Regions from separate parts of the Pseudoalteromonas sp. T1lg76 genome, predicted to be linked through region 1. Evidence: predicted binding sites of a transcription regulator. Region 1 holds the regulator's gene; each other region holds the start of a gene.

Region 1 (10,424 bases):
TTTGCTCGGTCGTGTCATCAAAACACCCACTCACTAACAGTGTTAACGAGGCGACTGCGAGGAGTTTTTTCATTATTCATCCCCCTCATAACGGTAAGTCTTAGCGACCACACTAAACACTAGCTGGTCATCACCTGTAGCTTCGATGTCAAAGTCGTGCAAGCTGATAATACGCGGTAGCTGCGCTACCTTACCTACGAATTCACCAAACTCGTGGTAGCTTCCTTCAACCTCAATCTTGATGGGTAGCTCGGTGTAGAATTCTTTTTTAATCTCCGGCAACCAACCAATTTTAACAAAGGTCAGGCCACTGGTTGTACCTACATAAGAAAGGTCATCCAGTAATCCGGGAGTTTCATTCGAAGTCGGCAGCTTTTTCAATAGCTGAGAGAATTTCTCTTCCATCTCTTGCATCTGCTGCTTGTACAGTTCCAAACGACTGGCCTTGGAATACTTCACTCGGTAGCTGTCGCGCAATTCAACTTCTTTCTTTTGCACGCTTTCATAGCCACTGACTTTATCTTCCACCAGAAGTTTATAGCTAAAGAACAAGACTAAACCGGCGGCTAATAGACAGACCAAGCCCTTTACCAAGGCCGGCCATTCGCCTATGTTGTCGAGCTCCAGCTCACCCCACTCGATATCACTAAAGGCTTTAAAACCTGAACTCATTGTTGCACCTCGCCAATCTCACCGAAGGACTTCACACTGAATTGCATATTGAAATCACTCAACAAACGAGCTTCTTCTTCCCCGGCAACAATGCCTCGCAGGGATGCTCTTTCTAGTAGGTATGAGCCTTCAACTTGACGAATCATGGTTGATAAGCGGTTATTAGACTCACTCTTACCCGATATCTGAATTGCATCACCGCGACGTTCTAAGGTCGTAAAGTAAACGCCAGAAGGAACGATTTTCGCCACTTCATCCATAATGCGGGTACCCAGGTTACGGTTACTCTGTAGCTCTTCAATCAGGCGCATACGCTGTTGCAAGCTTTCTTTTTTCTTATCCAGCTCACGAATTTCGGCGATCCGCTGATCCAGCACTTGAATTTCTCGTACTAGAAAGTTGTTACGCACATTCTGACCATCGATCATGGCGCCGTAGACTTGGCTAAGCGCAAACATGGAAGCAAAGGCAATCACAATCACCGCCACCAAGATGGTGACGAAGTTTTGCTGCGCTTCCTGTCGTGCGGCTTCGCGCCAAGGCAGTAAATTTATATGTGGCATGCTGAGAAGCTCCTCAATGCAAGACCCGTGGCAACGGCGAATTGGGCCTTATGCTTGCTGATCAGCTCCTGATCAACACGCGAACCAATTTCCATATGGGCAAAGGGGTCAACAACAACGGTATGAATACCCAATTCATCGACAAGCAGCCTATCCAGGCCATCGATCATGGTCGTACCGCCAGACAAGACAATGTAATCCACTTGTTCTTTACCACTGGTGGTCAAAAACATTTGCACCGCGCGACGAACCTGCTGCAACAAAGAAGTTTGGAATGGAGCCAATACCTCAAAGGTGTAGTTGGGCGGTAAGTCGCCCGTGCATTTAGCACGTTCGGCTTCATCAAAGTTTTTGTTGTAGTAGGAGACTATGGTGTTGGTGTATTGCTCCCCACCAAATACCTGGTCACGGGTATAGATGGTCTCACCTTTTTGCACCACGCTGACCAAGGTCATCATCGCACCGATATCAACCAAAGCCACCACCTTGTCTTTGGCATCTTCTGGTAATGCCCCGTAGGCCACATCCAGACTCCTGCTCAAAGCATAGGTTTCCACATCAACCACCTTGGGTGTGAAACCACCGGCCTCAACCGCTCCGGAACGCGCTTCCACGCTTTCCGTACGCGCTGCCGATAGCAACACATTGACCTTTGACGGGTCGGCTTCGTTGATGTCGAGCTTTTCGAAATCAATGCTGACCTCATCCAGGGGATAAGGGATTAAGCTATCCGCCTCGATTTCGATCTGCGATTCCAGTTCAGCATCACTTAATGACACGTCCATAAAGATCACCTTGGTAATCACCGTCTGACCAGACACAGCAACAACGGCATGACTGACAGACTTTGGAATGCGTCTTCTGAGTTTTGCGATTACGCGGCCAATCGCCTCAATATCTTGTATGTTACGTTCGGCCATAGCCCCTTTAGGCATAGGTTCGATCGCAACAGCATCGAGACGATAACCCTGATCCTGCTGTGTTAATAACACTGCTTTAACAGAGTGTGAGCCGATGTCGATGCCCACCATGGCGGGCACTGACTTTTTGAGAAGTCGATTTAACATAAGAGCAACGTGAAACCTTTTTTTATAATTATAATAGACTTATAAATTATTGATGAAAAAATTTTATTCACTTTCTAATCAAGATATACTAGCAACCTCTGCGCTCAATTGGGAGTCCAAATAGGGAATTATCCGTGAAAATATTCAAAAAATTTTTACAAATCCTTTGCATATGTGGCCTCCTGGGCTGTATTACTCTGGTTGCTTTATACCTTTACGTGAAGCCTGACATCCCCAGCGTAGCGGTATTAAAAGATGTAAAGTTACAAACACCAATGCAAGTTTTTACGCGGGATGGCAAACTGATCAACCAGTTTGGTGAGAAGCGGCGAATCCCTGTAAAAATCAACGACGTCCCGGAACCACTCCTAAAAGCATTCCTGGCTACCGAAGATAATCGTTTTTATGAACACTACGGTATCGACCCTATAGGTATAGTACGTAGTGCTTTAGTACTAATATCCACCGGCGAAAAGCGCCAGGGAGCCAGTACTATTACAATGCAATTGGCTCGAAACTTCTTTTTAACTCGCGAAAAAGCATATATTCGAAAAGTTAAAGAAATATTTATCGCCATTCACATTGAACAATTATTAAGCAAAGATGAAATTTTCGAGCTTTATCTTAATAAAATAGAATTAGGAAACCGCGCTTTTGGTATTGGTGCGGCAGCCCAAGTTTATTATGGTAAGTCGCTCGATGAATTAACTCTAGCACAAATGGCGATGATTGCAGGTTTACCTAAAGCACCTTCGGCATTAAACCCTATTCGTAATCCAGAACGAGCAAAAGCACGCCGTAATGTGGTGCTCTCACGCATGTTGGATGAAGGTTATATCAGCACTTCTGAATATCAGGAAGCAACAAGTGCTCCGATCACTGCCACCTTCCATGGTGCCGAGATAGAACTCTATGCGCCTTATATTTCCGAAATGGCCCGTGCAGAGCTGGTTGCCATGTACGGCACCGAGCAGGCTTATAATTCCGGCATCAAGGTATATACCTCGGTAGAATCGACCATGCAGGCGGCGGCACAAACCGCGTTAAGGGATAACCTTTATGCCTATGATATGCGACACGGTTATCGCGGCCCAGTTGCTTACCTGTGGCAAAATGACAGTGAAGAAGCTGTTGCCGAACAAGAGTTAGTGCAATACCTAAAAGGGGTGAATACACAGGCCGACCTTCATGCCGGTGTCGTCGTGTCTGTTGAAGAGCAGGCTATAACGGTACTGAACAAAGACGGTGAACGCCTCACCATAGATTGGGAAGGTCTGAAATGGGCACGTACCTATATCACTCAGTCACGCCAGAGCTTTGCCCCCAAGACCGCCGCCGATATCTTGAACCCTGGGGCGCAAATTTGGTATCGCTTCGATAAAAATGACCAGCCTTTACTGGCACAAATTCCCGATGCGTCCAGCGCCTTGGTATCTATCGACCCTAAAGATGGCCGCATCAAAGCCATAGTTGGCGGCTACAGTTTTGAACAAAGCCAGTACAACCGTGCCGTACAGGCTAAGCGTCAGGTCGGTTCAAATATCAAACCCTTTATTTATTCCGCGGCGCTGGAGCATGGCTATTCACTGGCAACCATAATCAATGACGCGCCAATCAACCATTGGGATAAAAGTCAGGGGGTTGCCTGGCGTCCAAAAAACAGCCCGGAAAAATATGTAGGCCCAATTCGCGTACGTCGCGCCCTGGCTCAATCTAAAAACGTGGTTTCGGTACGTCTGATCCGCGGTGTAGGTGTCGACACCACAGCCGATCACCTGCTTAAATTCGGCTTTAAGGACGAAGATATTCCACACAATGAAACCCTGGCCCTGGGTAGCGCCTCGTTAACACCGCTGGAATTAGCACGTGGTATGAGCGCCTTCGCCAATGGCGGTCACTTGGTGGAACCCTACTTTATTAGCTCCATAGTCACCAGCGAAGATGAAGTGCTTTATCAGGCCCAGCCTTTGCTTGCCTGTAGCAATGAACAAAGACGCAAAAATGAAGTGTTGGCCGAGTTTGCTGAGCTTGAAAAATTGATCGCTGAGGAAACCAACACAGATACACAATTAGCAATCGACCCGCAAATCGATGAACTAGAGCAACAGCAAGAGCAAACCATGCCTAGCTGTGCGCCACGGGTGATCTCAGAGCAGAATGCCTTTTTGATTGCCGATGCCATGAATAGCGCCATTTGGGGTGGCGGCAGTTGGCAGCATGGCACCGGCTGGAACGGCACGGGTTGGCGTGCCACCGATTTAAAACGTCGTGATTTATCAGGTAAAACCGGTACCACCAACAACTCGGTAGATACCTGGTTTAGCGGCTTCAATGCCAATGTTATGACCACAATTTGGGTTGGCTTCGATAACCCGGGTAACCCATTAGGGCGAACCAGCTACAACAATAATCTCGACCGCGGTCAGATTTTTGGTGCCGAGTCCGGCGCCAAGACTTCACAACCGGGCTGGATCGACTTTATGCGTGTGGCCCTGGAAGATCAGCCCTATGCGGCGATTGAGCCACCTGAAGGCTTAGAGTCGGTACGTATCGACTTGAAGACCGGACTGCTGAGCCATAACAATGATCATACCAGCCGCTTCGAGTACTTTATTAAAGGCACGGCACCGACCCGTTACGCGGAAAAGGCTCCGCCCGTGCTATTTGAAACTCAAACATCAGGCGATAAACCCCTGCCCTCTGAAGATGAATTGTTCTAACCCAAAAATAAAAAAGCCAGCAAATGCTGGCTTTTTTATTTCTCAACCTGAGTTGGCGTTAGCTTAACTTACTAGCAAGCCAATATAGATCTGAGTGTACTCCCGCGGCGGTCACTTCCTTGCCCGCTCCCGGCCCTTGAATAACCAAGGCATTATCCTGGTACCAGTTGCTGTTAACGACAAAGATATTGTCACCTGGCTGCAAACCCGCCAAAGGATCGCTTGTCGGCACTGCCACCAGTCCTACCTTGGCCTCGACTTTCCCCTGTTCAATACGCAAATCGGCGTTGTAGCGCAGAACCTTCTGCTCCGCTGCCGCTTGCTGCTCCCGCGTCGCCACAAATTCATCGAGCACATCTAAGTTAGTCTGGCACTCCTGCCAACTGCCAGCGGCCAGCTGAGTTGGCATTAAGGCGCTAAGCTCAATATCATCCAGTTCCAGCTCTAAGCCCAGCTCACGGGCGAGTATCAATAGCTTACGCTGTACATCGCGGCCTGATAAGTCTTCACGGGGATCCGGCTCGGTAAAGCCAAGCTCCTGCGCCTTAAGCAAGAGCTGAGAAAAAGACTCGCTGCCATCATATTGGCTGCACAGCCAAGACAAGGTGCCGGAAAAAACGCCCTGTACTCGGGTCACCCGGTCGCCACTATTTTGCAGATCAGCCAGGGCAAAGTTAATAGGTAATCCCGCGCCAACGCTAGTGTTATAACGCCACTGCAAATTACGCTGAGCCAGATCCTGCTTCAAACTCTGATACCAGGAAAAGGGAGCGGTACCGGCATATTTATTGGCGCTGATCAAATGGCAATCGGCCTTGGCAAATTGCGGATAAAGCTGACTAAAGGCCTCACTGGCGGTGATATCGATCACCACCTTATGTTCATAGTCTAGCTGCGCCAGACGCGATAACAGTTCATCCTTGGTATAGGACTGAGCACCTTGCTCCCAGGCTGTTTGCCATTGCTCGGTATCTAGACCGCAAGGGTCAAAAAGCAGGGTTTCACTGCGCACTAAGGCCACCACCCTGACATCGATATGCTGACGTAAACGCGCCAATTGCTGGGCAAATTGCGCCACGAATACCTCACCAACATTACCCAAACCGGCCACCACCACGGCCAACTGCCGCTGAGCGCCAAGCAAACGCTGATGTAAATAGCTCAAGCTATCGGCACCGATTTCTTCATCGGTTAACTGTAAGCAGTAACCTTCACCCACATGCGTAAAACGGCCATTTAGATTAAGCTCTCTCAAACCCTGCTCTACCTGCTGCTGGCATTTTTCCAGCTCTCGCTGCGGTGCAACCAGGGCGAAGCCGTTAACATTGGACTCCAGCAATTGGGCACGCTCACCAAAGTGATGCAATAACTCGGCACTGTGCTGCTGCGGTACCACCAGATGCCACACACCTTTCACATCACAGTCGATAAGGCTGATCTGTAGTTGACGCCGTAGCAGCTCCAGCTCACCCTGCTCTAAGTGAACAAGCTTAATAACGTCTTGCTGCGCCAAGGTGGTAATAAAGTACTTATGCTTACACCCCCCCTCGCGCACCACTTCGGTACCTAGGGCATCGCTATCATAAGAGCTGCGCACCGCCAGTTTGATATTGGTGCCATGCAGGGGAGACAAGGTCTTGGCATGTAAAACCGGGTTACCCAGAGCCGCCAATAATTGCGCTTGGGCGCGGCAGATTTTATGGTACTTCTGCGCGCTTGCAACCTTTCTCGGGTCGGTGCTAAACACCCCTTGAGTATCCGTCCAGATACAGACCTCATCGACATCCATATAACGGGCAAATAAAGTGGCACTGTAATCACTGCCATTGCGTCCCAAGGTCACCGTCTGACCTTGTTGATCGGCGGCAATAAAGCCGGTGATCACATTAATCTTATCCGCACCAATAAGGCGCTGACATTGTTGCTCATTCACACGATGCAACAACTGCCCTTGTTGAGCACAGAGTAGTTGCCGTGCATCTAACGCCTGTGCCTCTACGCCGAGTTGCTGCAAATAGCTGGATAACAAACGCGCCGACCAGAGTTCACCATGAGCCAGCAGCGCTGCCTCTTGCAAGTTTCCTTGCTCAAATCCTAGCCATACATGCGTTAATTCTTGTTCCAGCTGAGTTAACACCTGAGCTTTGCGTTCGCCACTTAGCAGCTCCTGGATCAGCTCCTGCTGGTGATTGCGCAACAGGCTTATCACATCCATACCGCTATGCTGATCTTGCTGCTCGAATGTCTGCCAGAGCTTAACCAGGGTGTCCGTGGTTTTACCGGCGGCAGACACCACCACTATGTCACCGACCTGACTATGAGCGAGAACAATATTAGCAACCGCATGATAACGCGCCGCACTGCTTAGGCTAGAGCCACCAAATTTATGTACTACCTTGGCCATTTTATCTGCTCCAGCCTAGCTCTGATGAAGTTGTGCAAAAGCACGTTCAAGGTCGGCGATCAAATCTTGCTGATCTTCAATGCCCACAGAAATACGAATAAGGGTGTCACCCACGCCCGCCGCTAAGCGTGCTTCCTTGTCCATGCCCGCATGAGTCATGGTCGCCGGATGACAAATTAGGCTTTCAACACCACCCAAGGACTCGGCCAGGGTAAATTGCTGCACTGAGGTAAGGAACTTGGCGCTGTCTTTTAGTTCGCCTTTGATATCAAAGCTCACCATGCCGCCAAAACCACTTTGCTGCGCTTTAGCTAATTGGTGCTGTGGGTGACTTGCCAAACCAGGATAGTAAACCTTTTCTACCTCAGGGTGTTGCTGCAGGTATTCGGCGATAGCCTGGGCGTTTTCCTCATGCTGACGCAAACGCACTTTCAGAGTACGTAACCCGCGCAGAATCAGGTAACTGTCAAAAGGCGCACCGGTAATACCAATATTATTGGCCCACCAGGCCAGCTCTTCGCCAAGCTCAGGAGTTTTACAAACCACAGCGCCACCAACCACATCCGAGTGACCGTTGATATACTTGGTTGTTGAATGCACCACGATATCGCAGCCCAGCGCCAATGGGTTTTGCAGCGCAGGTGACAAGAAGGTGTTATCCGCTGCCACCAAAGCACCCACTTGAGCTGCGGCCGCGCATACGGCCTTAATATCGGTCAGGCGCAATATTGGGTTACTGGGGGTTTCAATCCATACCAATTTAGGTTTGGCATCGATAAGCTGCTGATAACACTCGGCAGTGGTGAAGTCCACCACCTTCACTTTTAATAAACCGCGCTTGGCCAAGGAGGTGAATAATCGGTAGCTGCCGCCATAACAATCATGGGGGATCACAAGGGTATCTTCGGGCGTCAGCAACTGTGTTACCAGATGCACCGCCGCCATGCCGGTAGCGGTAATGATGCCACGGGCGCCGCCTTCAAGCTCGGCCAAAGCCTCTGCGAGAATATCGCGATTGGGATTACCGCTGCGGCCATAGTCGTACTGACGTTTGGTATCAAAATCGGCAAAAGAATAGGTAGTGGATAAATAAATTGGGGGCACAACTGCACCATGATGTTGGTCGGCTTCAATGCCGTGGCGCACCGCTATGGTTTGTTTACTTAACTTAGGCATAGTGCCTCCAATCAGAAATGGATGTTTAGACGTCCAAAAGGTTAAAATATCCAAATATAGAAGTCAAAACATTTATACGTCTAAATAGCTATATGAGGAATATTTGACTATCCTTTCCAACACGATAGAATTTCGCCCTTATTGATGCCTAAGTGACCAAAGAACAAGACGCAAATTATGGCCAAGTGGAATGGTGAGTATATTCACCCTTATGCGGAACACGGTAAGAAAGCCCAACAGGTAAAAAAAATTACCGTTTCAATCCCGCTCAACGTTTTAAAAGTATTAACAGATGAACGCACTCGACGCCAGGTGAACAACCTGCGTCATGCCACCAACAGTGAATTGCTCTGCGAAGCATTTTTACATGCTTTTACCGGACAACCGCTGCCTGGCGATGAAGACTTACGTAAGGATAATCCGGAGAAGGTGCCGCAAGAAGTGCGTAAGATCATGGCTGAAATGGGCTTAGAGATCCCAGAGATCGGTGATGATTGATTTTCCAAACACATAAAAAAAGCCCCAAGCAAAACTTGGGGCTTTTTTTTGGCGACAAGGAAATTACTTATCGCTCATATAATTCTCTGGCAGCTCGATTTGCGCTACACCAGTTGCCACTGCGGCTTCGGCTACCGCCTTAGCAACGCGAGGCAATAAACGCGGATCCATTGGCTTAGGAATAATGTACTGCGGGCCAAACTCCAGCTCGGTCACACCCGATGCGGTCAATACCTCTTGTGGTACCGGCTCTTTAGCTATGCTACGAATAGCTTCAACAGCGGCAATCTTCATTTCATCGTTAATAGCCGTGGCGCGCACATCCAGGGCGCCGCGGAAGATAAACGGGAAGCACAGAACGTTATTTACCTGGTTTGGATAATCAGAGCGACCGGTTGCCATGATCAAATCTTGACGGGCAGCGTGCGCCACTTCTGGCTTAATTTCAGGATCTGGGTTTGAACAGGCAAATACAACTGGCTTGTCGGCCATCAGCTTTAACTCGTCCGCAGAAAGTAGATCTGGACCAGATACACCCACGAATACATCGGCATCGGCGATCACGTCTTGCAGAGTGCGTTTATCCGTGTTGTTTGCGAACATTTGCTTATATTCGTTCAGGTCGTCACGACGAGTGTGGATCACACCTTTACGGTCAAGCATATAGATGTGCTCGCGCTGGGCACCACATTTAATCAACAGCTCCATACAGGCCACAGCCGCTGCACCAGCACCTAAACAAACGATCAAGGCATCGTTGATATCTTTACCCTGAATCTCAAGAGCATTAAGCATGCCCGCCGCAGTTACAATGGCGGTACCATGCTGGTCATCGTGGAATACAGGTATATTACAACGCTCGATCAGCGCTTTTTCAATTTCAAAACACTCAGGTGCCTTGATATCTTCAAGGTTAATACCGCCAAAGGTATCGGCAATATTTTCAACCGTGTTGATAAAATCTTCCGTGGTGCGGTGTTTAACTTCGATATCGATTGAATCAAGGCCGGCAAAGCGCTTGAACAATAAGGCTTTACCTTCCATTACAGGTTTTGATGCCAACGGACCTAAATTACCCAAGCCTAAAATTGCCGTGCCGTTAGAAATAACCGCAACCATATTGCCTTTCGCAGTGTATTTATAGGCATTGTTGGCATCGGCGGCAATTTCGCGCACCGGCTCAGCCACACCTGGGCTGTAGGCCAAAGCTAGGTCATTGACCGTTTCCGCACTTTTAGTCAGCTCAACGCTGATTTTGCCTGGAACGGGATAAGCGTGATAATCAAGAGCTTGTTGACGAAAGTCTGACATGAAAAAGTATCCT
Region 2 (10,424 bases), on a different contig from region 1:
GAGTACTTCTTTACCTAGCTCTTCATCGTTAGAAGCTTTAAGGCCCGACTCAATGCCGTCGATCAGCTCTTTCTTTAAACGAGCGAAGTCGTCTTCACGAAAGCCCGGGTCTAGCAGTTGGTCGCTGACCAGCTCATACCACTGCTCGGCGTTATCCTTGTGGATGCGACCATGCAGTGAGATCATTTCCTTATCGATTTGATAAGCAAAGCTGCCGGCAATTGGGTAAAGAGCTTTTTGAATTTCCTTGTAGCTCATCGACTGGCTGCCGCCCTTGGCCAGCATGGCCGCAGTTAAGGCCGCCACACCCTTTTTACCTTCAGGGTCGGCCGCAGCGCCGGTGTAGAATAACCAGTTTACGTCAACCAGTGGCGAGCTGTTGGTTTTATCCAGCACGGTAAATAGCTGCTCTGTCGGCTTATTGTTGATATCAGCTACCAAGGTATCAAGCTGCACTTCGGCGTCAAAACCTGCGACTGCATCCTTGGCCGACATGGTGACCGTAGTGCGGTTGTTGTCGGTGAAGTACTGATTAGCAATGGCACGAATATCTTCAGCACTGACACTGTCGGCACTTTGATACAGGGCGTTGATCACCTCAGGGTCGCGCTCGAAGTGCATATAGCTGGCAAGCGTTGATGCGATCGCCTGCGATGAGTCCAGGCTGTTAATAAAGCTGTATTTAGCATTTGATTTCAATGCCGCCAACTTGCCTTCATCTACCAGCTCTGTGCGCGCCTGGGCATAGGTTTGATTAATGGCATCACGCACCACTGCCAGGTTCTCTTCGTCATCCACCTTAACGAATACATGCAATAAGCCCGGATCTTTGGTTTCCGGGTTGTAGGTAAACATTTGCGAAGCAATCTGCTTTTCTACCACCAGCTGTTGGTATAGCTCTGAGTTTTCAGAGAAGTAAAGCTGTGACAGCAGATCCAATGCGGCGCGGTCCTTGGTATTGGGGTTCCACACGGTGCCCTTGTAAGAAACCAACAGCCAGTGACCCGGTAAGCCCTCATACTGCTCATGTACATAACGCGGTGCTGCTTGCTTTGGCTCCACCGGAATATCGGCCTGATAGTCGCCACGCTGCCAGTTACCCCAGTGCTTTTTCACCATGGCAATGGTTTCTTTAGGGTCAACATCGCCGACGATAACTAGAGACACATACTCTGGCTTGTAGAAACGCTTAAAGAAGGTTTGGCCGTATTCACTTTGATCCGGCATGGCTTCGATATCTTCAAAGAAGCCCATGGTGGTGTGCTCATAGGTGTGCTTATCGAAGGCTTCTTTGCGCACCGCCGCCAACAGTTTGCGAATTGGGCTGGCATTGTTCTTAAGGTATTCGCCCTTAACCGTCAGCGCCTCGGTGCGGAACTGCTCTTCGCTGTACCTGAGGTTTTGAAAGACATCGGCCTTGATTTCCAGCACCTTGTCTAAATGCTGCTTAGAGAAATTAAGGTGGTAATTGGTGTAATCATTGGTGGTGTAAGCGCGGTTATCAACACCTGAGTTTTTCATGATATCGGCGTAGACATCTTCCGGGAATTTTTCCGAGCCCTTAAACATCATGTGCTCGAAGAAGTGAGCAAAACCTGTTTTGCCTTCTTCTACCTCGTTACGTGAGCCTACAGAAACTGGGATCTGCAGCGACACCACATCGGGATAATCGGTTTTTACCACCATCACCCGCAGACCATTGTCTAGCTCTTCTAATACATAGTCCTGGGCAAATACTTTATTGTTCTGTTGCGCCGTTGCCGCAGCGGTACTTGTTTGCGTTGTCTGCGTGCTTTGACATCCGCCTAGCGCAAGCGCCAGGGCAATGCCCGAGGCAATAACCGATAGTTTCATCTTCCTATCCTTTAAGTCTGATTGTTATCTGATTTTTGATCCAATCCATTATGCAATAAATTCACCCAATGCGCGTAACCGACGGCTCATTTTGCTGTAAACAAATGTGTCAAAGGGGCGATGAGTGACCGAAGCCCCGCTTCGCAGCGCTCGGAGGTGGAGGCAGGGATGCCGACAGGAACCCAGCTTCATGGACGAATTATATGCACGATGGTTATGAACTCCCTCTTTGGTTGCCGTCGCCAACGCGACAAGATCTTAATTTGGAGACCGCAGTTGAGAAAGTCATTTGTAGGTCAGTGCTGTGCGCCGACAAGGTGAGAATGGTGCATATTTGTCGGCCTGGAAGGCCGACCTACAAGGCAACATGAATGAAATTCAACATTCATGAGTAAGTTTCACCAGAAAAAGGCTGTTTAGACGTCTAAATGGCTGTTATAGTAATTCCATTAACCGCATATGGGAATGAGGATCATGGCGCTAACACTGCAAGAGAAAATTGAAGACCCCCGCCAAGGGGTATACCTTATCGGCACTACACCACCGAAGACAGGTACGGACGATGGTAAGCTGCAAGCCATTGCCGAGAAGCTATTGGGTCGCTTGCATGAAATCGAGTACGACGGTGTTATCGTTTATGACATTCAGGATGAAAGCAGTCGCACCAATGTACCTCGCCCTTTCCCGTTTAAAGAAACCATAGACCCACGTCATTACAGTGGCTTACTACGTCGCTTGTCGCAACTCGATGTGATCACTTATAAGAGCGTTGCCCAGCGCAGCGCCGGTGAGTTTAATCAGTGGTTAGATACCACCTATCAGGAATATAAACTTAATAACCTGGTGTTGGTCGGCAGCCCATCCTCAACCGGTGAAGTTAAACTAAGCCTAAATGATGCTTATACCCATATTGATGCACACGACCATGATTTCTTTTTAGGTGGTGTAACCATAGCCGAGCGCCATGCCAGCAAGGGTAATGAACACGAGCGTCTGCTGACGAAGACGGAGCAAGGTTGTAAGTTCTTTATCTCGCAAGCTGTCTACAATGCGCAAGCGACCATAGATTTGATCACCAGTTATGCCCGCAGTTGTCGCCAGCAAGGGCTGACACCGCAACGTATTATTCTGACCTTTACGCCCTGCGGCGGTGAAACCACCTTGGACTTTATGGAGTGGTTAGGCATTTCCGTGCCCGAAGCGACCAAGTGGCGCATGCTCGATGCAGACAACACCTTAAGTGAATCGGTGCGGATTTGCCGCGAGAACCTGGATTTAATTCTGCGCAGCTGTGCCCATTTAGGCGTGCCTTTAGGCTTGAATATTGAGTCTTTAACCAACCGTAAAGAAGAGATCGATGCGTCGATTAATCTTTACCGTTTGCTTAAAGCGACCATGGAGCTGAGCCTGGCCGAGCGCCTTATCGCTTAAGCCGTAAGCTAACATTAGCGATTTACCCATCATACCAATTCTGTTAAGTATGTGATCAGAGATAGCGCTGGATAAATGATATGATAACAAGGCGGGATTTTTCTTATGTAGTTATTCTACATAGAAAAATTCCAACACAGTTAGCATGATATTTAGCCCGCTAGAATGATTAGCTATTTAAGTGAATTGGTAACCTTCTTTTGCCCATAAAAAAACAGCGCCATGTTCTGCATAGCGCTGTTTTTTTATTTTTTATTTTTTATAGGTGCTTGGTTGTTACTTTTTACGCCACTGGCCATCGACCTTAACCATGTGTCCGGCGGCAGTCTTTTCAATGGCTTTAGCACCGGCCAGAGCTTCAACCTGACTTAGGCTAATGCCGTTTTTCTTGGCCATGGCCAGGTATTTGGCCTTTCGCTTAGCATTGATCTCGGTGATCAACTGCTGCGCCTCGGCAGAGGTGTGCACCAACTCCAGGTAACCAGTACTGGTTTCACCGACTATGCCCTGATCTTTAGCCTGATCTAAGGTTAGCGCCCAAGCACTAAAGGCCAACATGGTCGCACTGAGTAACATGGTCCATTTAACTAGTTTCATATTCGCCTCCTAAAATAGCTCGCTGTCGTCACCGAAAAGCTCATCGAGCTCTTTGTCTACTTTAACGCGGATTTCATGATCCACTTTAACATTTAGGTTGATGGTGATCGGCTCTTTACTTTCCACCTCGACCTTATGGGTACAGCCCATTAAGGTTAACGCGCCGACCAAGGCCACCAGCATTCGCGTACTCATTGCTTTACTCCTTCGCTTGATACTCTCGCTCTACTCTTTTGGTGATTTCGTCACTTAAGCGCAGCGCTCTGAATAGGGTATAGATATTTTCCTGATGATTATAGTTAAAATTAACTTCTTGTTGATGCTCGGGATTTTCTCCCTTTAGTTGCATCGCCATAGTTAACCAACCATCATGGGTTAAATCAACATCGGCATTAATACTGTTAATATCCAAGTTTTCCAACATGGCCAACATGGGCCCTAACTGTTGCTGCTGCTCCTTGACCGCATTAAAGGCGGCGTTGTTATCTATGGTCAGCTTGCCCGCGGCCTGGGAATAGATACGGCCATTTTCTATGCTCACCCCCTGCTCGTTAAAACGCAGCGGCAACTCTGCGGCCAACAACCCTTTCACACTAATGCCCTGCTGTGGCTCCAGGGCCAAAACATTTTCGGCACGGATCCCATCAAGGCGCAGCAGGGCCGGTTTGCGTTCCTTTTCCAGCCCAGTTAAATAGAGTTTATCCAAGGCAAAACGGCCATCGAAGAGCTTGCCCTGCACCTGGCTGACATAGAGATCCTTATCCATCCCCAGCTCACCAGATACCTCTTTAAGTATCGGACCGGCACGCACTTCACTTAGGGTAAACTTAGTCGTTTCGAGCTGAAGTGCGCCTGAATTCACACTGCCTGTGGGGGCCATGTTAAGAGACTGAGCCAGGTAATTCTGATACAAAATCTCGGCGTTATTAATATCCATTTGCCAGTCAAAGCGCTCTAGCAGCGCATCACCCTCAAGGTGCAATGACATGGTGCCGCCGCCGAACACCAGTTCGGGCTCAAGCTGCTGTACCAAGGGCATAAAAGAGCTCAGTTCGGTGTCATTAACAACCAGATTCAAGGCATGGGCGTTGTCGCTCCAATTATGTTTAAGTAGCGCCTCAACTCCTTGCCAAGAAGCAAGGTGAGTACCCCCGATAACTCGGCCGATGGCTAAATTGCTATCGAGCTTCAGGCCGCTTACACGCACACCTTTAACCTCAAGATCCGCTACCTGACTTTGCACCTCCACCTTAGCCTGTCGCTCGCCATTACCGAGCGCATTAGCACCGATTTGATATTGCTGCGTCAGGGTACGCGCCTTCAACTGCGGGCTGTTAAGCACAGCTACCGATGTGGTGAGTTCGGCTTCTACCTGGCCATCAAGATCCAGGGCTGCATCCAGGGTCAGCGCCAGGCTCTTTAACTGATAATCCTGATAGCTTAAGGCGGGGGTTTTTACATCAGCGCGCATCCACCCGGAGCCCAGATAATCGTAACCAAACTGGCCTTGTGCCTGCAGCGGCTGATATTCGAGTTCGGGTTGCGGCGGCAATGCTACTTGACCTAGGAAGTGCCCCTGCACTTGCTTATCGGTCAGGGTGCCCTGGCTTTGCAGCGAGCCGATACTGGCCAATTGCGCCGCCAACAGATACTCACTGCTTAAGGTCAGGGTTTGCCAGTTGCCCTGGCTGTTGTTTGCTTCAATAAGCACGGATTGCCCTCCCGCCCGGTTAGCCATGCTCAGCTCAGGCAAGTTAAACTCACCGTTCATATGCACTGTTAATGGCTGTCGGCTATTAAGCTGCCAGCGAGTTTCGGCCAACTCTCCCAGGTAGGCGCTGTACTTATCAAGTGCCTGACAATGACTCAAAGCTCCGAGCTCGGTACTCAGCTGTTGTGCCGTAATAAGGTATTGCTGCATATCCTCGGATTGAATATGCACCTGGCCCCGACTGGCGAGCTGCCATAAACAATGCGGCTCGCTGCGCAGCTCACCATCAAGATGCAGGGCTAAAGTTGCATCCAGGCTATTACCCCAAAACTCGCCTTTGAGCGCTAATTGGGCCACATCCGCATGCCAGTCCAGGGCATGATTTTGCTGCGTTTTAATATACTCGCCCAACACCTTAGTGAAATCACGAGCAAGGGCTACGTCTACCTCAATGGCATCAGCTTTGAGCAACCATTGGCCCTGGATATCACCCGTGATTTGAAAATGATTGATTTGGGTTTCTTCAATAGCAAAGGTCATGGGGCGACTGAAGTCGACAAAGCTGACCTTGGCTTCGGCTATGCTCAGTAAAGGTCTTTTTAGGGGCAGCAATAAGGCCAAGGGTGCCGGTTGCCAGGGGCTGGCTTGTTTATCCTGGTCATCATCGCTGGCGATGGGACCCGCTTGAACATGGGCTCTCGCTATATGCAGGGCCGTCGGCGTTAGGGTGACGTCTTCCAAGGTCAAAGAATGACCCTGATATTCGAGGCACAGCCGGTCGGCATCTATGGCTAACAACTGGGAGCCCCATTGCCAGCGCGCGCAGGTCAGCGTGGCGCCCTGATGCTGTAAATAATGCTTGGCCAGCATATGGGTGAGTTCGCTGCGAAACCCATAGGCCACCGCAAGCGCGGTGACAAGCACTAAGATTACTCCAAGTAATATTAAAAAAGCCTTCCGCAGCATAGCCTTCCTTTAGCTTAACCTTTGGCTTAATACTAACACGGAGAAACTGAATACGCCGCACACAAAAAAGGCTGCAAATGCAGCCTTTTTGTTATCTTTGGTAATTAACCCAAAAATTAATCCAGGTGTTAGCCAATGTGCTTACGTGCGTTACGGAACATACGCATCCATGGGCTATCTTCTTTCCACTCATCCGGGTGCCATGAGTTGGCCACGGCGCGGAATACACGCTCTGGGTGTGGCATCATTACTGTTGCACGACCATCGGTAGAAGTAATACCCGAGATTGCCTCTGGAGAACCATTCGGGTTCGCCGGATATTGCATGGTTGGGTTACCGTAGTTGTCCACGTATTTAACCGCAACTGTGCCTGAGTTAACCGCAGTTTGGATTGCCGCATCGTTTGCGAACTCGGCACGACCTTCACCGTGAGAAACAGCGATAGGCATACGTGAACCGGCCATGCCATTGAAGAACACAGACGGGCTGTCTTGTACTTCAACTAGGGCAACACGGGCTTCGAAACGCTCACTTTGGTTGGTTACGAAACGTGGCCAGTGCTCTGTGCCTGGGATCAATTCGCGTAGTGTCGACATCATCTGACAGCCGTTACATACACCAAGGCTGAAAGTATCTTGACGCTCAAAGAAGGTTTGGAACTGCTCGCGAGCCATGTCATTGAATAGAATCGACTTAGCCCAACCTTCACCGGCACCTAGTACGTCACCGTATGAGAAGCCACCACAAGCTACAAGGCCTTTGAACTCTTCAAGAGTCAAACGACCTTCAAGGATGTCGCTCATATGTACGTCGATGGCCGCAAAGCCGGCACGGTTAAATGCCGCCGCCATTTCAACGTGAGAGTTAACACCCTGCTCACGCAAGATAGCCATTTTCGGCTTAGCACCGGTAGCAATGTAAGGCGCAGCAACATCTTCATTGATGTCGAAGCTTAGCTTCACATTCAGACCAGGGTCTTTCGCATCCGCTTTTGCGTCATGCTCTTGCTGTGCACAAGCTGGGTTGTCACGTAGAGACTGCATCTGATATGTAGTTTCAGCCCAGGCTAGACGAAGCTCGGTACGGCTGTTATCAACAAGTGCAGCACCACCGCGCTTGATGATTAGCTGGTCGGCATGGTTCAAGGTACCAATCTCGTGGCTCATTGCCGCAAGACCGTGATTAGCAAGTACCGCTTTAACCGCATCCAAGTCGCTATTGCGAACCTGAATAACCGCACCTAGCTCTTCGTTGAATAGCACTTCAAGGTCAGAACCGACTAGCGCGTCTAGTTCAAGCGTCACACCTGTGTGACCAGCAAACGCCATTTCCGCAACGCTTACGAATAAACCACCGTCTGAACGGTCATGGTAAGCAAGTAGTTTCTCTTCGCTTACCAGCGCCTGCATGGCTTCGAAGAAGCCTTTTAGTAGCTCTGGGCTATCAACGTCAGGGGTCTTATCGCCAAGTTGCTTGTAAACCTGTGCCAGGCTAGATGCACCCATACGGTTTTGGCCAGCGCCCAGGTCGATAAGCAGCAAGGTTGACTCGCCTTTGTCGGTACGAAGCTGAGGCGTTACCGTTTTACGAATGTCTTCAACACGACCAAACGCAGTGATAACCAGTGACAATGGCGCAGTTACCGCCTTGTCTTCACCATTATCCTGCCATGTGGTCTTCATCGACATTGAGTCTTTACCAACAGGGATAGTCAGGCCAAGTGCTGGACACAGCTCTTCACCCACGGCTTTTACCGCTTCGTAAAGACCCGCATCTTCACCCGGGTGACCCGCTGCAGCCATCCAGTTTGCAGATAGCTTGATGTTGTTTAGTGAACCTATATCTGCACAAGCGATGTTGGTCAGTGACTCGGCTACCGCCAGACGAGCGGAAGCACCAAAGTTAAGCAGTGCAGCAGGGGTACGTTCACCCATAGACATGGCTTCACCATGGTAGGTATCAAATGCAGCGGCTGTTACCGCACAGTTTGCTACCGGCACCTGCCAAGGGCCAACCATCTGGTCGCGCGCAACCAAACCGGTTACCGAGCGGTCACCAATGGTGATAAGGAAGGTTTTCTCTGCAATCGCAGGTAAACGAAGTAAACGTTGAACCGCGTCTTTTACTGTAATCTGAGCAGTCTCTAGCGCTTCACCTTGTGCTTGTTTTGACGTTACGTCACGGTGCATCTTAGGTGCTTTACCAAGTAGCACTTCAAGAGGAAGATCTACCGGGTTGTTGCCAAAGTGTGAGTCGGCAACACGCAGGTGACGCTCTTCGGTCGCTGTACCAATAACCGCATATTGTGCGCGCTCACGCTTACAGATTTGCTCGAAACGTTCGAAGTTTTCTACTGCTACTGCAAGAACATAACGCTCTTGTGATTCGTTACACCAGATTTCGTGTGGCGCCATGCCCGGCTCATCGTTTGGTACATTACGAAGTTCGAAAATACCACCACGGCCACCGTCGTCTACCAACTCAGGGAAGGCATTTGATAGACCGCCTGCGCCCACATCGTGGATAAATGCGATTGGGTTGTCATCACCTAGTTGCCAACACTTGTCGATCACTTCCTGACAACGACGCTCCATTTCTGGGTTTTCACGTTGTACAGAGGCAAAGTCCAGGTCTTCGTTAGACTGACCCGAGGCCATAGATGAAGCAGCACCGCCACCCAGGCCGATGTTCATCGCTGGGCCACCCAGTACGATTAGCTTAGCACCAACAGGGATTTCACCTTTTTGTACGTGCTCGGTACGGATATTACCCAGACCACCGGCGATCATGATTGGCTTGTGGTAACCACGCACTTCTTGACCATTGTGGCTGTTTACTAATTCTTCGTAGGTACGGAAGTAACCTAGTAGGTTTGGACGACCAAATTCGTTGTTGAACGCCGCGCCACCCAGTGGGCCTTCGATCATAATATCAAGGGCTTCAACGATACGACCCGGCTTGCCGTACTTGGTTTCCCACGGCTGTTCAAAGCCTGGGATGCGTAGGTTAGATACGGTGAAACCAACCAGACCCGCTTTTGGTTTAGAACCACGGCCCGTTGCACCTTCATCACGGATTTCACCACCAGAACCGGTAGAGGCACCAGAGAAAGGAGAAATAGCCGTTGGGTGGTTGTGAGTTTCAACCTTCATCAGGATTTCGATGTTTTCCTGATGATAAGTGTATTCACCAACAAAATCAGGGAAGAAACGACCCGCTACCGAGCCCTTCATTACTGCGGCGTTATCTTTATAAGCAGATAATACGTTTACGCTGTTTTGCTCGTAGGTGTTTTTAATCATTTTGAACAGCGATTTAGGCTGCTCTACGCCGTCGATAGTCCAATCGGCGTTAAAGATCTTGTGACGACAGTGCTCAGAGTTAGCCTGGGCGAACATAAATAGTTCGATGTCGTTCGGGTTACGACCTAGCTTCTGGAAGTTCTCAACCAGGTAGTCGATTTCGTCGTCCGCTAAGGCAAAGCCCTGCTCAACGTTTGCTTTTGCTAGCGCTTCACGGCCACCGCCAAGAATGTCAACCGATGACATTGGGCGCGGCTGCTCATTGGTGAACAGCTTACTGGCTTCTTCAAGTGTGCTATGTGTCGCTTCGGTCATGCGGTCGTGTAGCAGAGCAGAAACCTCTTGCTGCTGCTCGACGCTTAAGTCACCTTCAACATAGTAGGCGATACCACGCTCGATGCGGTGAACCTGAGTTAGACCGCAGTTATGGGCGATATCGGTGGCCTTAGAAGCCCAAGGTGAAATCGTGCCTGGACGCGGTGTTACCAGGATCAGCGTACCTTGCGGCTCGTGCTCTGGAATATGCGGCCCGTAAGTCAGTAGCTTCTCAAGTTTAGTGTGCT
Region 3 (10,424 bases), on a different contig from region 1:
TCTATGTAGAAGATTTCGACGGCCTAGCTGCTGAAAACGATAACTTCGTATGGCACGTAGCCCTTTCAGATCCTCAACCAGAGGACAACTGGGAAGGTTACACTGGCTTTATCCACAACGTATTGTATGACAACTATCTGAAGGACCACGACGCGCCTGAAGATTGTGAGTTCTACATGTGTGGACCACCTATGATGAACGCGGCCGTTATCAACATGCTTAAAGATTTAGGTGTTGAAGACGAGAACATCCTACTGGATGACTTCGGCGGCTAATTTAACGATGTATATTCGTTAACATTAGGTATAAGGGCTTCCTAGCTAAGGTTAGGGAGCCTTTTCTTTTTTCTCACGCGAGTATTACAGATGAAACCTATTCTACGTGTCACGGCCTTAGTGATTTTCGCCCTTACCTTTGGCCTACTTAGCGGTTGTGATAAGGCCGGTGAGCCCGAGCAGCAAGAGTTACTGCTGCATGGTAAAACCATGGGCACTACCTATAACATCAAGCTGTATGCCACCGGCGAGCATTTGGCATCGCTGAATCTACATGGCGACATAGAGCAGGCCTTAAAAGCCGTGAATCAGTCCATGTCGACCTATATACCCGACTCGGAAATCAACCAGTTTAACCGCTTGAGCGCGGGAGAGGTGATGGCCATCAGTGCGGACTTTCGCACCGTGACGGCGGAGTCTATCCGTTTGGGCTTCTCCACCAAGACCCTGGATGTGACCATGGGCCCGCTGATTGATCTCTGGGGCTTTGGCCCGGATAAGCGCCCGACGCAGCGACCTACGCAGGCTGAGCTTGATGCCATGGTCGCCAATATCGGCGTTGATAAGCTGACCCTGAACGAGCAGGGCTTAGCTAAGTCGGTAGACGGTTTGGAGCTGAGCTTTTCGGCGACCGCCAAAGGTTTCGGTATAGATAAGGTGGCAGACTTACTTGAGCGCCAAGGCATAGCCAACTATATGGTTGAGATTGGCGGCGAGATGCGTATTGCCGGGCACAAACCGGGGAACAAGCCTTGGGTGATTGCCATTGAGCAACCGGATGCACCAAAGGGTGAGCGTAAAATCCATCGTACCTTAGAGCCGGGCTCTATGGGCGTGGCGACCTCAGGTGATTATCGTATCTTCTATGAGATGGACGGCGAGGTATACACGCACTTGATTGACCCGCAAACCGGTATGCCGATTAAGCACGACCTGGTGTCTGTGACCGTGTTACACCCCAGTGCCATGACCGCCGACGGCCTGGCTACGGCGCTAACGGTAATGGGTACGGAGCGAGCTAAAGCCTATGCCGAGGCCAATAACCTACCCGTGTATTTGATCAGCAAAACATCGGAAGGCTTAAAAACCTATTCAAGTCCGGCGTTTAAGCCATATTTGTAGTCAGGTTAAAGCGGGCGTATAATAACGCCCGTGGCTGACTCAGCCGTTGATTGTCATTTTTAAGGGGCACAGACAATGCAGCTATTTCTTCTTACCTTTGGTCTGCTTTTGATTATTATCGCGGCGATGGCGGTAGGTGTTATCGTTCAACGCAAATCAATGGCCAGCAGCTGTGGTGGCCTGGGCTCTGTAGGCATAGAAAAAGCCTGTGACTGCGACGACCCGTGCGACAAGCGTAAAAAGCGCATGGCCAAAGAGCAAGCCTGGAAAGAGAATCAGATTCTTTAATGCCGATAAAAAAACCGCTTAAGTAAGCGGTTTTTTTGTGTCCGATGTTTAGCCAAGAATAATATGCGGCACAAAGCGCGAGGTGTCCTTGGTGATGGGGCCATTATCCTCACGAATAGTCAGGCCACAGCTTTTATGACCTACGACCCAGGAGCCTATCAAGGTGTGGTTGCCGGCAAATACGGGCAGAGGCGCTAAGGCCTGGGTAATAAAGCCCTCACCGCCGTAGCTGCCGCCTTGATGAACCCGGCCCTTGCTGGGGTGTACCCAGGTGATGTTTTCTCCCTCACGGCTAAATAAGGGTTTGCTGACATAGCCTCGTTCGAGCCCTTCGCCTTCTTCCCCGGCAAAATAGCTGGGTAGTAAATTGGGATGCCCGGGGAACATTTGCCAAAGCAGCGGTAAAATAGCCTTATTCGAGAGCACTGCCTTCCACGGCGGCTCCACAAACAGGGTATCCGTGCTTAACAGCTGTGGCGCGAATTCATCAAAAAACAGCTCTTCCCAGGGGTAAAGTTTAAATAACTGGGAGATTGGCGTGTCATCAAGGTCGGTAAGCTGGCCCTTGGCGTCTATGCCTATGTCCTCAATGGCCATTCTTATGGTCGGCATACCCCCCTGATAGGCGCAGTCTTGCAAATAGGCGACCGTGCCCTTGTCTTCCAGCGAATCGCGGCTGTGAACAAGGTGGATGGCATCCTGGTTGCTGAAGTGGTTAAAGCGGCTGATCAAGGCTTCTTGTATGCTGTTGAATTGATCGGCACGCCTTGGCAGTACGCCCCTGTCTACCTGTTGCTCCAGCCATAGCCATTGGAAAAAACCCGCCTCGTAGATGGAGGTGGGGGTGTCGGCATTGTATTCCAGCAGTTTAGCCGGGCCTGTGCCCTGATAACTAAAGTCCATGCGCCCATACAGGCTGGGCTCTTTGTTATGCCAACTGGTGGCGACAAAATCCCAAAAGCGCTCGGGCAGGGCAAACTTCTTTAGCCAGTATTCGTCCCGAACCACCTTATCGACCAATTCCAGGCACATCTGCTCGAGCTCGTTGGTCGGGTCTTCCAGGTCGTTTTCAATTTGCTTCAGGGTAAATTGATAATAGGCGCTCTCGTCCCAATACTTTTCGCCATCTATATTGCAGAACTCGAAGCCGAAGTAATCGGCCTGAGCGGCCAAGTCTGACCGCTCAGTGATGGGTTGGCGAAACATCTAACTACCAAAGCTGCTGCGAGATGCGGCGCGACGACCAAAACCACCGCGTGAACTGGTGACGGTTTTAGGCTTGCTTGAGTAGTGGATTTGCGATTTCTTCACCATGGTGGTGCCGCGGTTATTCACCGAGCCGATATAGCCATTGTTGGCATTACGGAAACTGAAAAAGTCATCTCGGGAGCGATACAGGGGCTTGGCGCCCGAGTAGTAGCTACCGCCCAGATAGGCGTACTTTTTACGCTTTTTCTTTTTCATCAGGTCGAGGCCTTCATCGACCGCCTCGGCCACCGCGGCTATCATAAAGCCGGCCATAATGGGGCGCCAGATACTGCCTTCCTGTTCGCACTGGTCAAAGCCAAAGTCATTTTCACACAGGCCTTCGTTGACATACTTAGGCGCTTCCATGGCGTGGTTGGCCAGGGCTTCCTGGTACTGCGCCTGGCACACGTCCTGCTCGACACCAAAGCTCATACAGTCTTCGGTATCGTTAAAGAGCAGAGCCGACTCGTCCGGATCGCCACAACCGCTAAGCCCTGCGGTGGCACCCAGCATCAGGGTCAGTTTTAATTTACTCGTCCTTTTCATAATCACCGCTCCTTAGTAGGTAATACAAGCGGCGTTAAGAATTCCGGTCGCCAGCGAGGCGATACCTAAAAAGGCTCCGGCGCTCATATGGCCGTTGGCAATTTTTTCAGACAATTTAGGCATATACAGGCGTACTAAGAAAAAGGTAATAAGCTGCATAACACCGGCAATGACACCCCAGATGGCGAAGTCAATAATGGATACCGAGTTCACCGCGGCACTGGCAACCGGCAGGGTAAAGCCAATAAAGGCACCGCTAAAGGCGGTTGCGGCGGCGGCATTGTTTTCCTTCATCAAAGTCCACTCACAGTGGGGGGTGACTAGGGTGTATAAAAACAAAAATGCCAAAACCAACAGGTAGCCAAGGCCAAAATACATCAAAAAGGGAATAAACCCTTGCATGGATTCCATGATCATAATTGCTGCTCTCACTGAGTCTATTTTATTGTTGTTCCACCGAGGCCGGCTGTACCAGCTCTCGGTGCAATAGCTTATCATCCCCGACATTAAGTTCAATAAGACGTTTTAAATGCGTGGCGCTATCTAAGTCAATGAGGATGCAGCGTAAACCAATATGCGGCTGTTCGATATCGGTGTCGGCTAGGGTAAAGCTCAGTTGCAGTTCTGCCCCTAGGCTGGGGTGGAAGTTCTCTGGGTGGCTGATCAGGGCACCTGTAAGTGAGAGGTCGAGTAACTGGCTGGGGTAGAGATGTTGATGGTCGGTGACTAGAGTGGGGCGTTGAAACAGTACCCGGGTAAAGTGGCGACGCTCGTGCATAAACACTCCTAAAAAGCAGGGTATTTAGTCAGTGTAGTTGGCGACGGGCAATTTTGTCTATGAACAGGGGATACAAAAAAGCCCCATTGCTGGGGCTTTTGCAATTGGTTAATTAACCAATTTTCTTATATTTAATACGCTTAGGTTGTGCGGCATCGGCGCCCAGCGTTTTCTTCAACCAGGCTTCGTACTCTGTGTAGTTACCATCGAAGAAGTTGATCTGACCTTCGTCACGGTAATCCAGAATATGCGTAGCGATACGGTCAAGGAACCAACGATCGTGCGAAATAACCATCACACAGCCCGGGAATTCTAGAATCGCATTCTCCAAGGCGCGCAGAGTTTCTACGTCCAGGTCGTTGGTAGGCTCATCCAGTAGCAAGACGTTGCCGCCCGCTTTAAGCAGCTTGGCAAGGTGTAAACGGTTACGCTCACCACCTGATAGGTCTTTTACAAACTTCTGCTGGTCATTGCCTTTAAAGTTAAAGCGACCCACGTAGGCACGGCTTGGGAATTCGAAGTTACCCACTTTTAGCACGTCCTGACCGTCAGCGATTTCTTCAAATACGGTTTTGCTATCGTCCATATTGCCACGGAACTGATCCACTGTGGCCAGCTCTACGGTTTCACCAATAGTGATTTCACCGCTATCCGGCTGCTCATCGCCGCTTAGCATCTTAAACAGGGTTGATTTACCGGCACCGTTAGCACCGATAATGCCGACGATGGCACCCTTAGGCACGGTGAATTCCAGGTTGTCGATCAACTGACGATCGCCAAAGCTCTTGTTCAGACCTTTAACCTCGATTACCTGATCGCCCAGGCGTGGACCCGGTGGAATAAACAGTTCATTGGTTTCGTTACGCTTTTGGTAATCGCTTTGCTGTAGCTCGGCGAACTGGGCCATACGCGCTTTAGACTTGGCTTGGCGACCTTTAGGGTTTGAACGCACCCACTCAAGCTCTTGGGCAATTGATTTCTGGCGTGCTTTTTCCGCTTTTTGCTCTTGCTTCAAACGGGCATCTTTTTGCTCTAGCCAAGATGAGTAGTTGCCTTCCCATGGAATACCTTCACCACGGTCAAGCTCAAGGATCCAACCGGCAACGTTATCAAGGAAGTAACGGTCGTGGGTTACCGCCACTACTGTGCCTTCGTAATCGTGCAGGAAGCGCTCCAACCAAGCCACAGATTCTGCATCCAGGTGGTTGGTCGGTTCGTCGAGAATAAGCATGTCTGGCTTTTCAAGTAGCAAACGACAAATCGCCACACGGCGTCGCTCACCACCGGAAAGATGTTCAACTTTTGCATCCCATGCAGGTAGACGAAGGGCATCGGCGGCACGCTCTAGAGCGTTGTCCAGGTTATGACCGTCATGTGCCTGGATAATGGCTTCAAGTTCGCCTTGCTCTTTGGCTAGGGCATCAAAGTCCGCATCTTCCATGGCGTATTCGGCATATACTTCATCAAGGCGGGTCAGGGCGTTTTTAACTTCGCTTACCGCTTCTTCAACCACTTCACGCACGGTTTTGCTTTCATCAAGTACCGGCTCCTGTGGCAGGTAACCAATTTTCACGCCCGGTTGAGGGTGAGCCTCACCTTCAAAATCTTTATCAACGCCGGCCATGATACGTAACAGGCTAGATTTACCCGAGCCGTTTAGACCAAGTACACCAATTTTTGCGCCAGGGAAAAAGTGCAGAGAAATGTCTTTTAGGATGGTGCGCTTAGGCGGCACAACCTTAGACACTCGACTCATCGAGAAAATAAACTTATCAGGTAAAACCATGAAAGGAACCTTTGCAATATGACTAAAATTATCAGCCGCTATTGTAGAGTCTCTAGGGTAAAAGCGTCAACGAAAGGCCACGTTTTTAGCCGCTTAATTTGCCAGTAGAATGCCGACGCCGGCTAGAGCTAAAACGCCGCCGAGGATCATGTTTGCGCTCACCGGCTCACGTTTAAAAAAGCCGAAGGTCATCACCATCAACGGGGCGGTGGCAAAGAGGGTTTGCGCTATGGCCGGGTCGGTGTATTTTACCGACGCTAACTGCAGCCACAGGCCGATAAAGGTGCCGAAGAATACCGCCACCAACAACCAATGCTTCTTATCTATGCCTTTTAAGCGGATTGCCTGATACAGGTCCGAGTGTTTGATCAGCGCCACCACCAAAGCCACGGTGAGGGTGCCCGATACCAGACGTATCATCGCCGCCCACAAACTACTCATTGACTCTAGGTTCATTGCTCCTTTTGACATCACCATGCCGGTGGCCTGGCACAGTGCCGCCAGCAGCGCCAAGGATACGCCGATTACATAATGACGCTTATCCAGGCTTGGTAAGGCATGCTGTGGCCGAATGGCAATCACCACCCCGACCGTGGTGACGATAATACCGACCCAGGCCAGTGTGGACAGGTAGTGTCCCAGCAACAGGATATTAAGTATGCCTGCCAAGGCGGGGGCAAGTGACTCTATGATCAGGGTACGCGCCGGACCAATATTGCGCAGGGCGCCAAAGTAGGCGCTGTCACCGATGGCAATGCCAATAATACCACCGGCGATAAGCCAACCCCAGGCGGCTACTTGCTGCGGGATGTTAGAGTCTGCGGTGATAACAATGGCTGCGACCATCATCAGTGACGCCAGCAAGCCCTTGCTGACATTGAGCTGTAAGGGCGAAAGGTGATGGCTAAAGGTTTTGTAGAGCAGGGTTGAAAACGCCCAGACAATGGCGGCACAGATTGCTGCTAATTCTCCTAATCCCACCTTGGGTCCCTTATACTTAATTCGACGCGCGGCATTATGGCAAGGGAGAGCCGCGCTGTAAAATTTATATGGACGTCTAAACATCTAGAGGTTGATATTTCCAGTGGGAGGGTCATAATAGCCCTTCTAATATTAGCATTGGAGTTCACTATGCCTATTACGGTTCAGGATGCGTTGCCAGCGATTTCGCAATTGCGCCAAGAAAATGTCTTTGTGATGCCGAAAAGTCGTGCCAGCACGCAGGAGATCAGGCCCATGCGTTTGGCCATATTGAACCTGATGCCGAATAAGGTGGAAACGGAAGTGCAGTTTATTCGCTTGCTGGCCAACACCCCCTTGCAGGTCAACGTGGACTTACTGCGTCTTGATACCCATAGATCCAGCGCCAACTCCGAGCAGCACTTGGACATGTTTTATCGCTATTTCAGCGATGTGAAAGACACTAACTATGATGCGGTGATCATCACAGGCGCGCCGCTGGCCCATCTTGAATATGATGAGGTAGGCTATTGGCAGGAATTACAGGAGTTTTTCGACTGGGCCGAGCATCATGTCACCTCGACCCTGTTTAGCTGTTGGGCCGCTCATGCCGGTTTGTATCATCACTATGGTTTGAAACGTGAACTCCAGGCCAACAAACTATGCGGTGTGTTTGAACACCAGTGTTATTTCGACCACGGCGCGCTCACCCGCGGTTTTGACGACCGTTTCTTGGTGCCACACTCGCGCTACGGTCATATCGATATCAATAAAATTGCCGCGCGCGAAGATCTTGTGGTGCTTGCCGGTTCAGAGGAAGTGGGTGCCTACTTACTTAAAAACCAAAGCGGCTCGCAGGTGTACCTGACCGGGCACCCGGAATACGACGCCGATACCTTGCAAAAAGAGTATCAACGCGATGTCGACAAGGGCCTGGATGTGGATAAACCGAAAAACTATTTTCCCGAGGATAACCCGGCCTTAAAACCGTCGAAAACCTGGCAAAGCCATGCCTTCTTGTTATTTTCCAATTGGCTAAACTACTACGTGTATCAAACCACGCCCTATGATATTAATCTGGTGAGCCAGGATGTAAGGACAGATAATTATGCCGAATAAACGTCACGCCCTCGAAGCGGCCCTCAAACAGCGTATTTTAATTCTCGATGGCGCCATGGGCACCATGATCCAAAAACATAAGTTTGAGGAAAACGACTATCGCGGCGAGCGCTTTAAAGACTGGCATGTGCTGGTGAAGGGCAACAACGATTTGTTAAGCCTGACGCAACCCGAGGTGATCGCGCAAATCCATCGCGAATACCTTGAAGCTGGTGCGGATATTATAGAAACCAACACCTTTAACGCCACCACCATTTCCATGGAAGACTACGACATGGCAAGCCTTAGCCGCGAGATTAATTTCGAGTCGGCGCGCTTAGCCCGCAAGGTGGCCGATGAATTTACCGCCAAGGAGCCAAATAAACCGCGCTACGTGGCCGGTGTGCTTGGGCCCACGTCCAAGACCTGCTCTATCTCGCCGGACGTGAACGACCCGGGTTATCGTAATATCACCTTCGATAAACTGGTTGAGGCCTATATCGAGTCGACTTTGGCGCTGATGGAAGGCGGTGCCGACCTGATCTTGATCGAAACCATTTTTGATACCCTCAATGCCAAGGCCGCGGCCTTTGCGGTGGAAGAGGCCTTCGAGCAGGCCGGCACCAGTTTGCCTGTGATGATCTCCGGCACCATTACCGATGCCTCGGGCCGCACCCTGTCGGGACAAACCACAGAGGCTTTCTATAACTCCATTCGTCATATTAAGCCGCTTTCCATCGGCCTTAATTGCGCCTTAGGCCCGGATCTGCTGCGCCAGTACGTGGAGGAGCTATCCACCGTATGTGAAACCTTTACCTCGGTGCACCCCAATGCCGGTTTGCCCAACGAGTTCGGTGAGTACGACCTGGAAGCCGAAGAAATGGCCGAGGAGATCATCGACTGGGGCGAGCAGGGCTTTATCAATATCGTTGGTGGCTGCTGTGGTACCACGCCCGAGCATATTAAAGCCTTTAGCGACGGCTTAAAGAACACCGCACCACGAGCGCTCCCCGAGCTGCCGGTGCGCATGCGTCTCAGCGGCCTTGAAGCCTGTAACTTGAATTAAGGGGCTATCAACTATGACCAATACAGCCATTTTTACCAATGTCGGTGAGCGTACCAATGTCACCGGCTCGGCGCGTTTTAAGCGCCTGATCATGGAAGAAGACTATGAAACCGCCCTGGATGTGGCCCGCGAACAAGTAGAAAGCGGCGCCCAGGTGATCGATATCAACATGGACGAAGCCATGTTGGACTCCAAGGCGGCGATGGTGAAGTTTCTTAATCTGATCGCCTCGGAGCCGGATATCTCCAAGGTGCCGATCATGGTCGACTCCTCCAAGTGGGAGGTGATTGAAGCGGGCCTTAAGTGTATTCAAGGCAAGGCAATTGTGAACTCCATTTCCCTTAAAGAAGGGGAAGAGCCGTTCCGTCACCAGGCAAAAATCCTGAAGCGCTTTGGCGCCGCCGTGGTGGTCATGGCCTTTGATGAAACCGGCCAGGCGGAAACCGCAGACCGTAAGTTTGCAATCTGTGAGCGCTCCTACCGTATTTTGGTAGACGAGCTCGGCTTCCCGCCGGAAGACATTATTTTCGACCCCAATATTTTCGCCGTGGCCACGGGCATCGAAGAGCACGATAACTACGCCGTTGAATTTATAGAGGGCACCCGCCGCATCAAAGAAAACCTGCCGTACTGTAAGGTGTCCGGCGGGGTGTCGAATGTGTCCTTCTCATTCCGTGGTAATAATCCGGTGCGCGAAGCCATTCACTCGGTATTCCTGTATCACGCCATCCAAGCGGGCATGGACATGGGCATAGTTAATGCCGGCCAGCTGGCGGTGTATGACGATATTCCCGAAGAGCTACGCAATGCGGTTGAGGATGTGATCCTTAATAAAGACCCGGGGGCGGGCGAGCGCTTGGTTGAGCTGGCGCCTAAATACTCGGGCATGGCTCAGGCCGAGAAGGTGGAAGACCTGGAATGGCGCTCCTGGCCGGTGGAAAAACGCCTGGAGCACGCCCTGGTGAAGGGCATCACCGATTACATTGAAGAAGACACAGAGGCCTGTCGCCAGCAGTTTGCCAAGCCCATTGAGGTTATCGAAGGGCCGCTGATGGATGGCATGAATGTGGTCGGTGACCTCTTTGGTGCCGGTAAGATGTTCTTGCCTCAGGTGGTGAAATCGGCGCGGGTTATGAAGCGCGCAGTGGCCTACCTCGACCCCTATATTGAAGCCGAAAAGGAAGAAGGGCAGACCAACGGTAAAATTATTATGGCCACGGTAAAGGGCGATGTGCACGACATAGGCAAAAACATCGT

The links. The regulator MetJ, encoded in region 1, represses methionine synthesis genes. The targets are predictions, from matches to a motif close to TAGACGTCTAGACGTCTA.
Region 2: a site for MetJ is predicted at 2,264-2,281, ahead of C2M35_RS02025 (methylenetetrahydrofolate reductase). Genes of this name have one in related genera too.
Region 3: a site for MetJ is predicted at 7,094-7,111, ahead of C2M35_RS02235 (homoserine O-succinyltransferase). Genes of this name have one in related genera too.

What each region holds. Positions count from the first base shown of each region.
Region 1 covers NZ_PQCE01000018.1:39,647-50,070, forward strand. The annotation lists gene C2M35_RS07515 (pilus assembly protein PilP) at 1-73, opposite strand, end outside; gene C2M35_RS07520 (type 4a pilus biogenesis protein PilO) at 73-672, opposite strand; gene C2M35_RS07525 (PilN domain-containing protein) at 669-1,235, opposite strand; gene C2M35_RS07530 (pilus assembly protein PilM) at 1,223-2,302, opposite strand; gene C2M35_RS07535 (penicillin-binding protein 1A) at 2,437-5,022, shown strand; gene metL (bifunctional aspartate kinase/homoserine dehydrogenase II) at 5,081-7,426, opposite strand; gene metB (cystathionine gamma-synthase) at 7,442-8,602, opposite strand; gene metJ (met regulon transcriptional regulator MetJ) at 8,780-9,100, shown strand; gene C2M35_RS07555 (malic enzyme-like NAD(P)-binding protein) at 9,164-10,411, opposite strand.
Region 2 covers NZ_PQCE01000005.1:215,206-225,629, forward strand. The annotation lists gene C2M35_RS02020 (M16 family metallopeptidase) at 1-1,854, opposite strand, end outside; gene C2M35_RS02025 (methylenetetrahydrofolate reductase) at 2,329-3,285, shown strand; gene C2M35_RS02030 (YdbL family protein) at 3,562-3,882, opposite strand; gene C2M35_RS02035 (YnbE family lipoprotein) at 3,892-4,077, opposite strand; gene C2M35_RS02040 (YdbH domain-containing protein) at 4,082-6,517, opposite strand; gene purL (phosphoribosylformylglycinamidine synthase) at 6,688-10,424, opposite strand, start outside.
Region 3 covers NZ_PQCE01000006.1:45,987-56,410, reverse strand. The annotation lists gene nqrF (NADH:ubiquinone reductase (Na(+)-transporting) subunit F) at 1-275, shown strand, start outside; gene C2M35_RS02275 (FAD:protein FMN transferase) at 366-1,397, shown strand; gene nqrM ((Na+)-NQR maturation NqrM) at 1,473-1,685, shown strand; gene C2M35_RS02265 (glutathionylspermidine synthase family protein) at 1,734-2,891, opposite strand; gene C2M35_RS02260 (DUF1190 domain-containing protein) at 2,892-3,479, opposite strand; gene C2M35_RS02255 (DUF350 domain-containing protein) at 3,492-3,896, opposite strand; gene C2M35_RS02250 (PilZ domain-containing protein) at 3,922-4,257, opposite strand; gene ettA (energy-dependent translational throttle protein EttA) at 4,370-6,043, opposite strand; gene C2M35_RS02240 (DMT family transporter) at 6,137-7,024, opposite strand; gene C2M35_RS02235 (homoserine O-succinyltransferase) at 7,175-8,122, shown strand; gene C2M35_RS02230 (homocysteine S-methyltransferase family protein) at 8,112-9,167, shown strand; gene metH (methionine synthase) at 9,181-10,424, shown strand, end outside.